2 linked regions of the Stratiformator vulcanicus genome follow. The protein of the gene in region 1 interacts with the protein of each later gene in a pairwise test. Links are inferred from orthologs where the notes say so. Each region holds a gene or a part of one and is shown in the gene's direction. Other genes may lie near its edges. The genes, in order: eno and rpe.

Region 1 (7,165 bases):
GTCGGTATTAATGACCATCTCGTAAATCTTCGAGAGGCCGTAAGAGTACGACTTCATCATTTCGTCGTATTCGGCGCCGAACTTCCAGTGCGGATAGCGGATCGGAAAGCCGCCGTAGGCGGCGAGCATCGACATCTCTTCGTAGTCGACCATCTCAAAAATGGTCTCGAAGAAATCAAGCCCGTATTCCCGAGCCTTGTCCTCGATCCGATCCTGTAAGGAGCGGATTTCGGCGGGGAGTTCGCGTTGGGTGGAGATGGGCATTTCGAGTCGAGGGTCGAGAGTTGAGGGTCAAGAGCTAACAGTTGGATGAACCGCGACCCGGGCGTGAGAAATTTAGCTTAAAGCCAATCGGATTCACTTTAGTCGGAACTCCTGGACCAGTTCGGGGGGAAACAGTTCCGCGACCTTCTTTTGAAAGTTGGGCAGGACAGAGCCGCCATCGACTTGGTCGTCGATCTCCAGATATTGCGGCTCCTTCGCGGCATCGCGGTATACCCATATCGTCAGATCATCCGGATGCACGAGCCAAATGAGGGGAATCTTCGCCGCACGATAATCGGCCAGCTTCTCTTTAATCGCGAGTAGCGCATCGCTTGGCGAGATAATTTCGACCGCAATGTCGGGGCGTTCGAGGCAGAAGCCTTCGCGATCGGGTCGTTGCGGGCGAGTTGATTTCAGCAGTACCGAGACATCCGGCTTGCGTACACGATTCGGGTCGTCGGGGAAGCAGCGATATTGAACCGTCTCTGAGCAGACCCATGCGTGGCCATTTTCGGCGACATGGCCGGTCAACACGAACGCGATCCAGCTAGCTAACCAACCCGACTCGGTGCTCATCGCAGGCTCCACCAGTTGTCCGTCGACAAGTTCGTATTGGTCCCCGTCCTGCATGTCGAGCAGGTCTTCGGGAGTCAATCGCTGTTGGATGGCGGTGCTCATCAAGGGCTCATTTCGTTTGAATCGTGTTGAAGCCAACTCCGGGCGCTGACGCTTCCGGCTCGCCTCACCGCCCCGTTCCCAGAAACGTCTTAATTGAATCGAAGATCGCATCCTTGTCGTCGATTTCCGATAGGATCATCTGCTCGTATTCGTCTTTAATGCGCCGGAGTTCGCGGATGTAGTCGCCGGAGCCGTAGGGGCTTTCGACTTGCCCGTAGCAGAACAGGTTGCAATGGGGCAGGATCGAGTCGGTCAGTACTTTCAGGCAGCCTTCGTTGTCTTCGCCCCAGTTATCGCCATCGGAAAACTGAAAGCAGTAGATGTTCCAGTCGGCCGGCGGGAAGTCGCGGTCGATGATTATGCTACAGGCCTTGTAGGCACTGCTGATGCGCGTGCCGCCTGATTCGCGCGTGCGGTAGAACGTGTCTTCATCGACCTCATGGGCGACGGCATCGTGGACGATGTAGCGACGTTCGACGCCGTCGTACTGCTTTTTGAGCCAGGTATCGATCCAGAAAGATTCGATCCGCACGATCTCCTTCTGCTCATCGGTCATCGAGCCGGACACATCCATCATGTAGATGATCGCGGCGTTGGCCTGCGGCTCCAGCACCGGTTTCCATGAGCGGTATTCTTCGTCGCCTCTGACGGGGATGATCCGCGGCTCCTTCGGATTGAATTCGCCCGCCGCAATCTGCCGCTTGAGCGCTCGCTTGTAGGTTCGTTTCACGTGACGCAGGGAATCGGGGCCGGTGCGGCGGATACTTGAGTACTTGTCCTTACGGCTCTTGATGCTGTCTTTGCCCTTGGGCTCGATGTTGGGCAGCGCGAGTTCGGCGGCGAGCATCTCGGCCAATTCGTCCAGCGTCACCTCAACCTCGCGCACGTGGCCGCCCGGTTCGCTGCCGGCTTGGCCGGTGCCGTCGCCGTCCTGATCGCCGCCGCGACCGATCGGGGTTCCGTCTTCGCCTTCCCCCTGTCCGACGCCACCGGAGCCTTTGTTGCCGTGACGGAACCGTGGCGTCTCGACATTCGGTACGGGGATACTCACGGTCTCACGGCCCTTGCGTCCGTAGAGTTCCCCATGGGTTATGTAGCGACGCAGGTCCTTGCGAATGCGGCCCCGGACGATGTCCTTGAACCGCTGCATGTCCTGATCTATGGCCCGGCTCATGATGGGTCATTCGGCCCAAAGCCGATGCTTCGAGCCGCCTGTGTTCGTGTCGTATTCGAGTCCTACGAATCGTCGCGATCCGTCGCAAAGTACTCCCAGTCTACATTATACGCACCCCCCGTGGGGAAGCAGAGACGGCGGCGACCGGCGGTTTGAGCGAAACCATTTCCCAACGTATCGCAATTGCCACAACTGTCGAAGATCAATCGCTGCAGCGGCTTGCCGACACTTTCTGCACAAGCTCAGCGGGTCAAGAAAATTTTTCTGCGATGTCGCTAACTCTTGCAGCGCCGAGCGATGAGTCGAACTGCCCGAATTGGATTCACAATTGCTTCAAAAATCTTTCCCGAAGTCGATGGAGACTCCACCGGGAGATTGATACAACAACTCGCCGTCCCGATGATCTGTCGGGACTGAACGTGTCGATCTTCGGAGTCGCTCACCCCGACGATTTCTGCCGTGCAACGTCCGCAGGGCAGTTGAACGCGACACTTCAATAATGCCTGATTATTTCTATTCGCATCGATACTCGTGGTTCGACAAAATCGGACGATGAGCGCTTATCGTGAAAGGCTTGCGGAATGAGCATGGCGATCGCTTCGGTCCATGGCAGACAGATTCTCGACAGCCGCGGAAACCCGACCGTTGAGGTCGACGTTGTGCTCGAAGATGGCATGGTCGGACGGGCCGCCGTCCCGAGCGGCGCCAGCACCGGTGCCCACGAAGCCCACGAATTGCGAGACGGCGACAAGAGCCGCTTCATGGGAAAAGGCGTTTCCCAGGCGGTCAAGAACGTCAACGAAGAAATTGCCGAGGCGCTTGTCGATCTCGATGCGACCGATCAGATGCAAATCGATCGCGTGATGCTCGAACTCGACGGCACTGAGAACAAGAGCCGACTCGGGGCGAACTCGATTCTCGCCTGCTCGCTGGCGTCAGCCCATGCGGCCGCGAAGTCGAGTTTCCTGCCGCTGTTCAAGTACCTCGGCGGCGTCGGCGCCAACACGATGCCGGCTCCCATGATGAATATCATCAACGGCGGGGAGCACGCGTCGAACGGCATCGACATGCAGGAATTCATGGTGATGCCCCTCGGGTTCGACAATTTCAGCGAGGCCCTGCGGGCCGGCGTCGAAACCTTCCACCACCTCAAAAAGGTGCTGTCTGACAAGGGGATGAGTACCGCCGTCGGTGACGAAGGCGGGTTCGCTCCCGATCTGCCCAACAGCGAAGAAGCGATCGGCGTGATTCTCAAGGCGATCGAAAACGCCGGCTACACGCCCGGCGAACAGATCAAGATCGCCCTCGATTGCGCCGCGACCGAGTACTACTCGGACGGCAAATACACGATCGAAGGCAAAAGCTACGGCGGAGACGAAGTCGTTGACCTGCTCAAAGGCTGGGTTGAGAAATACCCGATCTGCTCGATCGAAGATGCCTGTGCGGAAGATGACTGGGAGACTTGGAAGAAGCTCACCGATGCCGTCGGCGACGAAGTCCAACTGGTCGGCGACGACCTGTTCGTCACGAATGTGAAACGCTTGGAAAAAGGCATCGAAGACGAAGTCGCCAACAGCATTTTGGTCAAAGTCAATCAGATCGGCACGCTGTCGGAAACGATCGAAGCCGTGCAGACGGCCTATCGCAACGGCTACACCGCCGTCATGAGCCACCGCTCTGGCGAGACCGAAGACACCACGATCGCCGATCTTGCCGTGGCGCTCAATACCGGACAAATCAAGACCGGCTCGGCGAGCCGGACCGATCGAATCGCGAAGTACAACCAACTTCTGCGAATCGAAGAGTTGCTCGGGGCCGACGCCAATTACGGCGGCACGATTGCCTGACCGAGGCGTTGACCTGGGTCGCGCGACATCCCGATGGACCGGGATGGCCGACCCGCTTTTGACTTGCTAGAACCCATCCCGCGTCGAGTCGGCTGCCCCATACCAAACTGTTAATGCAGCTCTAATTTCGACAACCGTATCTGACAACAAATTCTGACAACTGCTCCTTGAGTCGGTCACATGGATGGTGACTCGTCGGCCATGGATGGCCCTTCTTTTCCCCCGGGTCGACGCCACCGCCGTTTTCCGTTGACTCGTATCGACGGCATCGCGCTGGCCACCATGTCGATTGCCGCAGCCTTGCTGGCGATTGTGCATCTGGCACCAAAGGCCGTTCGGCTCGACGAGTTGACGACCGCGTACCGCTCCGATCATCTCAAACTGGTCGAGTTGGCCCGACAGGTCGAACGTCTCGAGTCGATCGCCGGAACTCTGCGAAATGATCCCGGCTTCGCCGAACAAATCGCGAGGATCGAGTTCGCAGCCGGGCGTCAGGGTGAAGAGGTCATTCCGGTCGACCCGTCGCTCCGCCTCAAGTCGCAACCGTCGTTCTCGCCGATGGATGAGCCGGTGACCTCGGTCGTCCGCGGATCAACCGCGGCGATGCTGTTGCGTCCGATCGCGGAATCAAGCGTGATTCGCTGCACAGCCGTCGTGATTGCCGCGTCGCTGATGGTCTTCGGACTGATCCTCAGCAGCGATCGCAGCGAGGGCGAAGTCAAAGCCGCCACGTCGAACCTCGCCGCGTGGACCCGTCGCGGACTGCGGCGCTATCGACGCTCCGGCCCGCATCGTTAACCGGTTGGCGGGGCAGGGCGGCGATGCAGCGGTGATGCGATTCTCCAACGCGCGCTCATAGCTCGGATCGAACCGCTTCGTATCGGCTCTTCGGCTCAGACGGATTCTTCGGACGCCAGCGATTATCGGCAACACGCGGCAGATCCGGTGCGACCGGCACCGATTGCCGGGAACGCGTCAGCCGCCTGATCGTTCTGCTTTCGCTCACCCTTGACTTTTCCGATGGGAGAATAACGGACTCGCCATGTGCGGCACGACGGGCGCACCGCTCGCGGAGCTTCACCAGTAGAAAAGGGAATCGTATGTCGACAAAAACTGGAATTGCCGATCGGCGTCCGCTCGATCCGATCCGAGAACTTCGATTGCGGCGATGGGCTCGCGAGAATTACGTCACCGGCGAAGAACGGAACGCGGGCTGGCATCCGATCGTGCTCGACGAAATGTCCCGGCGCGATGCCGAAATGGCGAAGCCGAGCCGTTCATCGTTCGTTCCGCTGGCACCGGGAACCTCGCACGAGGTTCACGCGGCTCATGAAACGCTGGCCGGGCCGAAGTTCGCCCGTTCGCGAGTGCGATCGAACGAGACGGCCGACCTGCCCGAATGGAGCCTCGTCGAAAGCGATTGAGCCGAGTTGGAAGTTGACCGCGAAATTATCTTCGCGGTCAGGCTCCGTTCGCGTTCACGCCACCTTTGCCGTCGGGCGTTGGGCTTCGGCCCGCGTGAGTTCCGCATGTGCCAATGCTCCGCGGGCGGCCGTGTAAGCGGCGTCCGCGACGCGGATTTCCGACACGTCAAAGGGTAAGTCGGCCGAACGCAATCGCGATTCGAGAAACGGAACGAACCCGCGAATCTGCGTCGGACCGCCGGCACAGACGAGGGGCAGTTTCCCCGGCACGCCGGCCATAACCGTCTTCCCGGTTAGCTCAGTCGCCTGCAGGATGATCGAGTCGAGCCATCGCGTGTAGGCGGCTTCGATCTGCTTCGCCCGGGCATCGCCAGGATTGAGCAGGCTGCCACTCAGATTTTCCCTGGAGCGACCGACGCTCGCGTCGTCACGAAAGCGAACTCCGGCGGTGTCGTAGATGTGCAGGTCATCGGCTTCGGCGATCGCCCGATCGATATCGGCGGTCCCGACATCGATTAGAATGTGAGCGGCACGGCGACCGTGATGAATGACGGCGAATTCGGCGGAGTTCGCCCCTAACGTCAGCACGGCTCCGGTCAGCATTTCCTGACTGAGCGTTGCCAGGGCGACCGCGTCGGCGGCGCGAATTTGCTCTGCGACGTATCCTCGCAACTCGACCAGATGCGTCAGGAAGTCGGCTCCGTCAGCCGTTCCGCTGTGGGGAAGAACCAACCCGCAAACCGGGCGTGTCCCGCTCAGCGTCGGGGCCGGCAATAGGCTCTCGATCAGCGCCGCGATGACCTGCCGAGCCGGGGGATCGTTCGAGGGGACATTCCCGCCCGGCAGCAGTTCGATCGACGGTTTCCCGACGAGCGCCGCCGATTCCAAGGCGGCTTCTCCCAAGAGGATCAGATCGCTTTGGCAAACCGCATAGGGGAGCGAAGCCCGCTCCAACAGGCGGCGGGCCGCGGGTGTATCGTCGACCATACTGCATCGCGACGGCACCGCACGCGCGACCAATCGGCCATCGATGGCGCGCAACGAGCGAAATCGATCCGTTCCGAGATCAAGACCGATATTCATGGCTTACCTCAATTCGTAACGCTGACAAAATTGGAATTGGTCGGCGGCGACGTGCGCGGCTTGAAAATCCTTGGAGACCTGTCGCGGGCAATCCCGCCATTATTCGGATGGGGTCTTTGAGTACTGCCGGGCCAGAGCGCGGGTGAGCGAATCCTCGGCGGAGTTCGACGCGGCCACCTCGGCGGCGGCATCGACGCGATAGGACGGTGAGACCGCGGCGGCGGTCTCTGCGGCTTCACGTTGCTGCTGACGTCCGTCGCCGGTCCGCAGAAAATGCGGAGCGTCGAGCACGTTCTCGGCCGCGTCGACTCGCAGCCGGGCCAAGCCGGTCGAGCGACCGTGAATATGGAGTTCGCTGGGCCAGAGGACCGGCTCTTCTTCGATCGATTCGGCGTGGCACATCAACGCGATCGCCGTCATGAACGGATCGTCCGCGACTTCTTCCGTCGTTTCAGAAGAAATCGGTTCTTCAATCGCGATTGATTCTTGAACAGGAATCGGCGCGGAATCGAACTCGGTCTCTTCCGACTCCGTTGTGGTGACCTCTGTTTCGACGGCGAGGCTCGCTTCCTCGGCGATCACCACGTTCGCGTCATCCTCTTGATGCGAAGTCGTTTCCGGAAGTGATTCCTCCGGCTCCGGCACGGCGGCGATAATCGGAGCGGCAGCCACTGCGATTTGATTCGCTGGCGCGG
Region 2 (7,082 bases), 1.8 Mb from region 1 along the record:
TCGGTGTCGAAGACTTCGTCGACGGTCAGCCCGAACCTCATGTCATCAATTTGCGCGACGACAATATTGAGACACGTTTGGTCGTCGCTCGTTTCACGACTTTCAAGATCGAGCACCTCGCCGAGATGAACCAGCGGGAGCAAATGCTCCCGGAGCCTCAACACTTTTTTGCCGTTGATTTGCTCAATGCGACTGCTGTCTTCAGCGGAAACGCGAACGAGTTCGACGATTCCCAACTGCGGGATGGCGAAGCATTCGCCACCGCTCTCGACAATTAATGCGGAAATAATCGCTAACGTCAGCGGGATTTTGACGCGAATCGTCGTACCGACGCCGACGATCGAGTTGAGGTCGATTGTTCCGCCGATTTCTTCGATCGCAGTCCGCACGACGTCCATGCCGACACCACGGCCCGACACCGAGCTAATTTTCTCGGCGGTCGAAAACCCGGCGTGGAAGATAAATTGCAGAGCGTCCTGCTCACTCAGGCGTTCTGCATCGGGGAACGTGATCAAGCCGCGATCGACGGCCTTGCGTTTAATCTTTTCCGGATCGATGCCGCCACCGTCGTCGGCGATACTGATGATGACGTGCCCGCCCTCGTGATGAGCTTCGAGCCGAATCGTTCCGCATTCCTGTTTGCCGACGGCGCGGCGGGCCTCCCGCGTTTCGATGCCATGATCCGCCGAGTTGCGGATCATGTGCGTCAGCGGGTCTTTAATCGCATCAAGCACCGTTCGATCGAGTTCCGTCTCCGACCCGCTCATTTGAAGTCGAAGCGACTTCCCGGTGGTTTGCTCCAGATCGCGAATAAGTCGCGGCAGTCGGCTCCAAGCGTTCCCGATCGGCTGCATCCGGGTTTTCATCACCCCTTCCTGCAGGTCGGACGTGACGCGATTCAGATGTGTGATCGGCTTGCCAAACTGTGACTCTTCGTCGGCTCGAGCCAGTTGCAACAATTGATTGCGCGTGAGAACCAATTCACCGACGAGATCCATCAGACCATCGAGGACGTCGACATTCACCCGAATCGACAGATCGGCCGCAGTTCGCCGCCCAGTCTCGGTTGACGACGGATCGGCAGCCGCAGATTGGCTGTCCCACACCGAATCTGAAATCCTTTGGTCGGACGACAGAGAGCCATCGGCCTCGGAGGATTCCTCCAGATCGGCTTGCGAGGCCGCGCAGACGGAGTCGATCGGCGATTCGACGGTGACTTCATCGCCATCGGACTCTGATTCGAGATCGGTTCCCGTGGCCATTGCGTCAAGTTGGGCGAGTAGCCGAGTGTGATCGGTCTGCGGCTCGGAATTGGTCGCTTCGATGCCTTCAAGCAAAGCTTTGATGGCATCAACGGCTTTGAGCACGAGCGAGATCGTCTCACGCGTCACGGGTAATTCCCGCTCCCGCATTTTGCCGAGTACGTTCTCGGTCGAATGCGTGACGGTGCCGAGATTCACCAGCCCGATGAATCCGCAGGTGCCTTTGATCGTGTGAATTGTCCGGAAAATGCTGTCGAGAAGCTCAGCGTTGCCGGTCTCGTGTTCGAGTCGGACGATTTCCTGGTCGAGTCGGGCCAGATTTTCCCAACTTTCTGCCAGGAATTCCTGCAGCAATTCCTCGTCCATGATGCGACGACCTGATCCTGCCGGCTCTTGCCCGTGATCCGAGCAGTCCACCGAGCGTAAATTTGCCGAAATACTCGCGCAATGGATGCCGATGCCACCGGCGAGGAGATGACTCTGACGGTTACATCGACTTTGCGGGTGGCGCAACTTAAGCGTCAGTGACCGGTTTCTGATGTCATACTCAATGCTGTCAGAGGACGTCGGCCCGAAAAGCATCAGTAAATTCGGATTTGTGGATACGTGGTGACCTCACCCCCCGATTCTTGTTCCGCTCTCCGAACGCCATTAGACTCGCACTTGCCCCGGCGATTCTTCCGGGGCCTTGCGGTGCGGGGTTTGTTTCCCGTTACCGGTTTAGTCAGGTCAACGGGGACGGGAGATTCCAGTGGCGGTAAAAGTCGGCATCAACGGATTCGGGCGAATCGGTCGTATCACCTTTCGGGCCATGGCACTGCGTCCGGACGAATTTGAGATCGTTGGTATCAATGATTTGGGCGATCCGAAGTTATTGGGCATGTTGCTGAAGTACGACAGCGTGCAGGGACGATTCCCCGGCACCGTGTCGGTCGAAGGCGACACGCTGATCGTCAATGACGAGCCGATCAAAATTTATTCAGAGCGTAACCCCGCCGAACTCCCTTGGGGTGAGCTCGGATGCGACGTTGCTTTGGAATCAACCGGTATTTTCACGTCGCGGGCGACCGACGCCAAACCGGGCTACGATAGCCACCTCAAAGCGGGCGCCCGCAAGGTTGTGCTTTCCGCCCCGGCGAAAGATGAAGTCGATCTGACCGTCGTGGCTGGCGTGAATGACTCGGAGCTGACCGCAGATCACAAGTGCATCTCGAACGCGAGTTGCACAACCAACTGTCTGGCTCCGATGGTGAAGGTGCTCAACGAAAACTTCGGTTTGGAAGAAGGTCTGATGACCACCATCCACGCTTACACCAACGACCAGCAGGTGCTCGACCTGTTGCACAGCGACCCGCACCGGGCCCGGGCCGCGGCACTGAACATCATCCCGACGACAACCGGGGCGGCCAAAGCGGTCGGTAAGGTTTACCCGGCGGTGAAAGGCAAGCTGACCGGCCTGGCCCTTCGCGTGCCGGTACCGGCGGGAAGCATCACGGACCTTACCGCGACTTTGGGGAAAGACGTCTCTGTCGATGAGATTAACGCCGCCATGAAGTCGGCCGCTGAAGGGCCGCTCAAAGGCATCATGGAGTACACCGAGGACCCGATCGTCTCGAGCGACATCGTGGGCAATCCGCACAGCGTCATCTTCGACGGCGAATGGACGACCCGCATCGGATCGCGGATGGTCAAGGTCATGGGCTGGTACGACAACGAATTCGGCTACTCGAACCGAACCGCCGACCTGATCGCTAAACTCGCCTCGCTGTAGCGATTCGTGACGAACATGAACTGTGCCCCGCTTCGTCGCGATCAGCGATCGAGGCGGGGAAGTTCATTTTCGGCGAAGGCTGAGACGTTGGCTTGCGGTAATAATTGCGTGACGGGTCGTCGCGTTTGACGTCGGCTATTCGACATCGGCTAGACGAATGACGATCGATCGGTGACAATTGACCGATGGATCAGAATCGTATCGGTCCTGCAATACCTCTGTCGCACTTTGAAGGTCAAGCCGGGGATTCCCGAATCGATCCGAGCTGTATGGAACGCAACGAGACAATTCGCCGCTTGAAGCCCGGTCGCCCTGTCATGGGGCCGTCGATGCTGAAATGTGATTTCGGCAATCTTGCCGAAGAGATCAGTCGACTCGAAGATGCCGGCGCGGAGGTGCTGCATCTCGACGTGATGGACGGACATTTCGTCCCGAATCTGTCCTACGGCCCAATGGTGATCGAGCGGATTCGTGAGCGGACCGACCTGCCACTCGATGCCCACCTGATGATTTCCGAGCCGAGTCGCTGGTGGAAGGAATATGCGGATGCGGGTTGCGATGCGATCACTTTTCACATCGAAGCCGAACCCGATCCAACGGCCAACTTGGCCGCGATTCGCGATGCAGGACTTACGGCTGGCCTGGCAATCAATCCGCCCACTTCATTTGATCGAATAGAGCCGTTTGTCGACGCGGCGGATCTCGTTCTGGTAATGAGTGTGAATCCGGGATTCGGAGGCCAGAAATTCATGCCGCAGGTGCTGCCCAAAGTCAGCCGACTTCGTCAGATGGCTGGCGACCGCCTGATTATCTCGATCGACGGCGGAATCGGGACCGAGACAATCAGCAGCGCCGCTTCGGCGGGAGCAGAGCTTTTTGTGGCAGGCAGTTCGATCTTCGATGCAGATGATTACGGTGCGGCGATCAAGGCGTTGACGCATCAAGCCGACATCGCCGAAACAAGTGCAGCCGACGGTCAATGAGACCGATCTGCCGAGCATGAGACGGACCCCATGTGCCAACACTTAGTTTTAATTCGCCCTCCCGCGACTGACTTTGATGATCAGAATCGGATTCAGGGTCGTCTCGATCTTCCGCTGAGCGATCACGGATCAGCGTCTGTGATGGACTGCGTCGAAGCGCTGCGAGATGCGAACCTGAACATGATTCTGTGCGACCCCGGGGAACCCGCCTTCAGCACGGCCCAAGAGATTGGTGACGAACTTGACGTGCCGGTCAAGGCGAAGGAGGAGCTGCGTAATCTCGATCAGGGCTTATGGCAGGGATTGAAGCTCGAAGAGATTCGAAAGAAATACCCGAAGCTGATCCGCCAATGGCAGGAGTCTCCCGAAGCCGTCTGCCCGCCTCAGGGTGAACCCGTCGGAGACGCACTGGAGCGTGTGCGCAAGGTCCTCAAGCGGCCGCTGAAAAAGAGTGGTCGGATCGGCATCGTCGCCGCCGAGCCGCTCGCCTCGTTGATTGCCAGTGTGGCCTGCGGCACAGAGATCGAATTTCGCGGTCCTGTTTGCAGCAGTACCGGCTCGCCGGTTGAACCACTATTTTTGAATGGCCATTCGACGAAACGGCCTGCCGAGCCGGCGGTCGCTGTGGCGAGCCAAGCCGTCCTGACGTCGAACGGTGAACCGCACTCAGATGGCGGCGGCGGTCACGAAGAATCCCGATTCGACGGATCGACTGAGGGGCATCGATTAGCGGAAATGATGCCGGCGGAGGATGATGCGAAATGAGTAACGACGCAGCAGTTCCCAATGGTGCGAGTTCGGCGGCAACAGCGAGTGCGCCGAATCGTCAGAGCGACCGTCCGAAAAAACGCGGCGTCCCCGAAGGCCTGTGGGTCAAGTGTCCGGCCTGCGGGGCCACTGTTTTCCGCAAGCTGATTGACCGACAGTCGGGTCTGTGCCCTGAATGCGGACATCATTTTTACGTTTCCGCTGCCGAACGAATCCGTCAACTATTCGACGAAGACAGCTTCGAGGAATGGTTTACGGAATTGCGGCCACTCGATCCTCTCGAGTTCTCTGACAAGCGGCCTTATGCGGACCGGCTGGTCGAAGAGCAGGCGAAGACTGGTTTATCCGAGGCATGTGTCGCCGGGAAAGGTTATATGCGCGGCCGACCGGTTATCTTTGCCATGACCGACTCTGCTTTCATCATGGGGAGCATGGGTTCGGTCGTGGGCGAAAAGCTGACCCGTTCGATCGAGAAGGCGACGGAGTTGAGGCTGCCACTGGTCATCTTGAGCGGCTCCGGCGGTGGCGCAAGAATGCATGAGGGCATTCTGTCGCTAATGCAAATGGGCAAGGTGTCTGCGGCATTGGCGCGATTTCATGCGGCAGGTGGGTTATTCATTTCGATTTTGACTAACCCGACTATGGGCGGCGTTGCGGCGAGCTTTGCGTCGCTCGGAGACATTATTATCGCTGAGCCCAAAGCGCTCGTCGGTTTCGCGGGGCCTCGCGTGGTCCAGGCAACCGTGAAGGTTCAATTGCCACCCGGGTTTCAGACCAGCGAGTTTCTGCTCGAGCACGGATTTATCGATCGAATTGTCCCCCGGCCGGAACTTCGGACCGAGGTAGCGCGGCTGGTCGACTATTGCGGCTGACCGAAATCTCACTTCGACCTCCTTCCCATGTCTTTTCTAAAACGCCTGTTCGGAAAGAGACCAAAGCGGGTCAATATTAAGCGCCGATTCGATCTCATCGGGCCGATCGGGCAGGGGAGCATGTCGAAAGTCTGGAAAGCTTTCGACAACGAAGTTGGCCGACAGGCTGCCCTCAAAATCCTCGATCGCGAAAAGACGGATCGCTTCGAAGCTCGGTTTGAGCGGCGAGAAAAACCGAGCGAAGGCGAAATTGCGGTATCTCTGTCGCACCCTTTCGTCGTTCGCACTTACGAGCACGGGCTCACCAAGGATGGGGAGGCATTTCTCGCTATGGAATATCTCGAAGGAACGACGTTAGCCGCGCGGGTCGGTGCGGAATCTGAGCCCGATCCGGGCGAGCGCTGCCGATGGTTCATCGAACTCGGACGTGCAATCGAATATCTTCATTCCTGCCGGTACCTGCATCGCGATATCAGCCCTCGAAACTCTTTCATCACTGTCAACGGGCGCATCAAATTACTTGATTTCGGACTGACGATCCCTCTGCAGAAAGAGTTCTGTCGACCGGGTAATCGGACCGGAACTGCCAACTACATGGCTCCTGAACTGATTCGACGTCAACAAACCGACGAACGCGTCGATGTGTTTGCCTACTCGGTGACCTGTTTCGAATTGGCGACGGGGCAGCGTCCCTGGCAACCGGCGAAATCGCTTGATGCCATGATGCATCACATGAATACTCCGCCGAAGTCGATGGTCGAACTGGCGCCAAAGTTTGGAACTGAAGTCGCGGATGTGATCATGCAGGGCATGGCCACCGACCGCGATCGGCGATGGCCATCAATGACTCGCATGTTGACCGCGTTGGATCAGGCGCGTCCGAAAGAAAGTTCTCCGCCGACCGCGTGCGCCGGGTCGAAATGATGTCACGCGTCGATGTGATTTTATCCGGACTGAACGCAGCTCAGGCCGATGCGGTTCAGTATCTTGACGGACCGTTGCTGGTCTTGGCGGGGGCGGGAACCGGTAAGACCCGTGTGATCACGAGCCGAATGGCTGAAATGGTGCGGCGGGGCACATCCCCGGAACGCATTCTTTCGGTCACCTTCACGAACAAGGCGGCCAAGGAGATGCGGGAGCGAGCCGTCGCTTTGATGGGACGGTCGAAGTCGAAGCCGCTCGTCTCAACGTTTCACGCTTATTGCGTTCGTGTTCTCCGCGAGGAAATCGAACGGCTCGGCTATCCCAAGACCTTCGCAATCTATGATCGTGGCGATCAGGAAACGGCTGCGCGGGCGGCGCTGCGCGAGGTCCGACTGACCGACAAAGCCATGAAGCCGGCCGATTTGCTCAGCCGAATCAGCCGCTGGAAGATGAACGGTGTCTCTCCCGACGAAGCGACGGAGAACACCGAAGATGATCTCGA

What was found.
Region 2: the proteins of eno (region 1) and rpe interact in binary tests that used the Escherichia coli proteins (3 or more experiments, as listed by UniProt). The link is inferred for Stratiformator vulcanicus from one-to-one orthologs.

Annotation. Positions count from the first base shown.
Region 1 is NZ_CP036268.1:881,268-888,432, reverse strand. What follows is about bases 1,869-4,830. They hold eno (phosphopyruvate hydratase), read left to right. Parts: upstream 1,869-2,697; coding sequence 2,698-3,963; downstream 3,964-4,830. Other genes in these bases: Pan189_RS03230 (hypothetical protein), read left to right, coding at 4,144-4,761; Pan189_RS03240 (DUF444 family protein), read right to left, coding at 1,869-2,116. Outside these bases: Pan189_RS03250 (SpoVR family protein), read right to left, coding at 1-264; Pan189_RS03245 (Uma2 family endonuclease), read right to left, coding at 358-942; more of Pan189_RS03240, read right to left, coding at 1,007-1,868; Pan189_RS03225 (hypothetical protein), read left to right, coding at 5,064-5,387; Pan189_RS03220 (disk-shape morphogenesis protein volactin), read right to left, coding at 5,442-6,470; Pan189_RS03215 (polysaccharide biosynthesis/export family protein), read right to left, coding at 6,570-7,165. UniProt on the Escherichia coli protein: Catalyzes the reversible conversion of 2-phosphoglycerate (2-PG) into phosphoenolpyruvate (PEP). It is essential for the degradation of carbohydrates via glycolysis.
Region 2 is NZ_CP036268.1:2,722,236-2,729,317, forward strand. What follows is about bases 2,281-5,159. They hold rpe (ribulose-phosphate 3-epimerase), read left to right. Parts: upstream 2,281-3,302; coding sequence 3,303-4,016; downstream 4,017-5,159. Other genes in these bases: gap (type I glyceraldehyde-3-phosphate dehydrogenase), read left to right, coding at 2,281-3,033; Pan189_RS10715 (histidine phosphatase family protein), read left to right, coding at 4,047-4,781; accD (acetyl-CoA carboxylase, carboxyltransferase subunit beta), read left to right, coding at 4,778-5,159. Outside these bases: Pan189_RS10700 (hybrid sensor histidine kinase/response regulator), read right to left, coding at 1-1,628; more of gap, read left to right, coding at 2,014-2,280; more of accD, read left to right, coding at 5,160-5,656; Pan189_RS10725 (serine/threonine protein kinase), read left to right, coding at 5,684-6,580; Pan189_RS10730 (ATP-dependent helicase), read left to right, coding at 6,580-7,082. UniProt on the Escherichia coli protein: Catalyzes the reversible epimerization of D-ribulose 5-phosphate to D-xylulose 5-phosphate.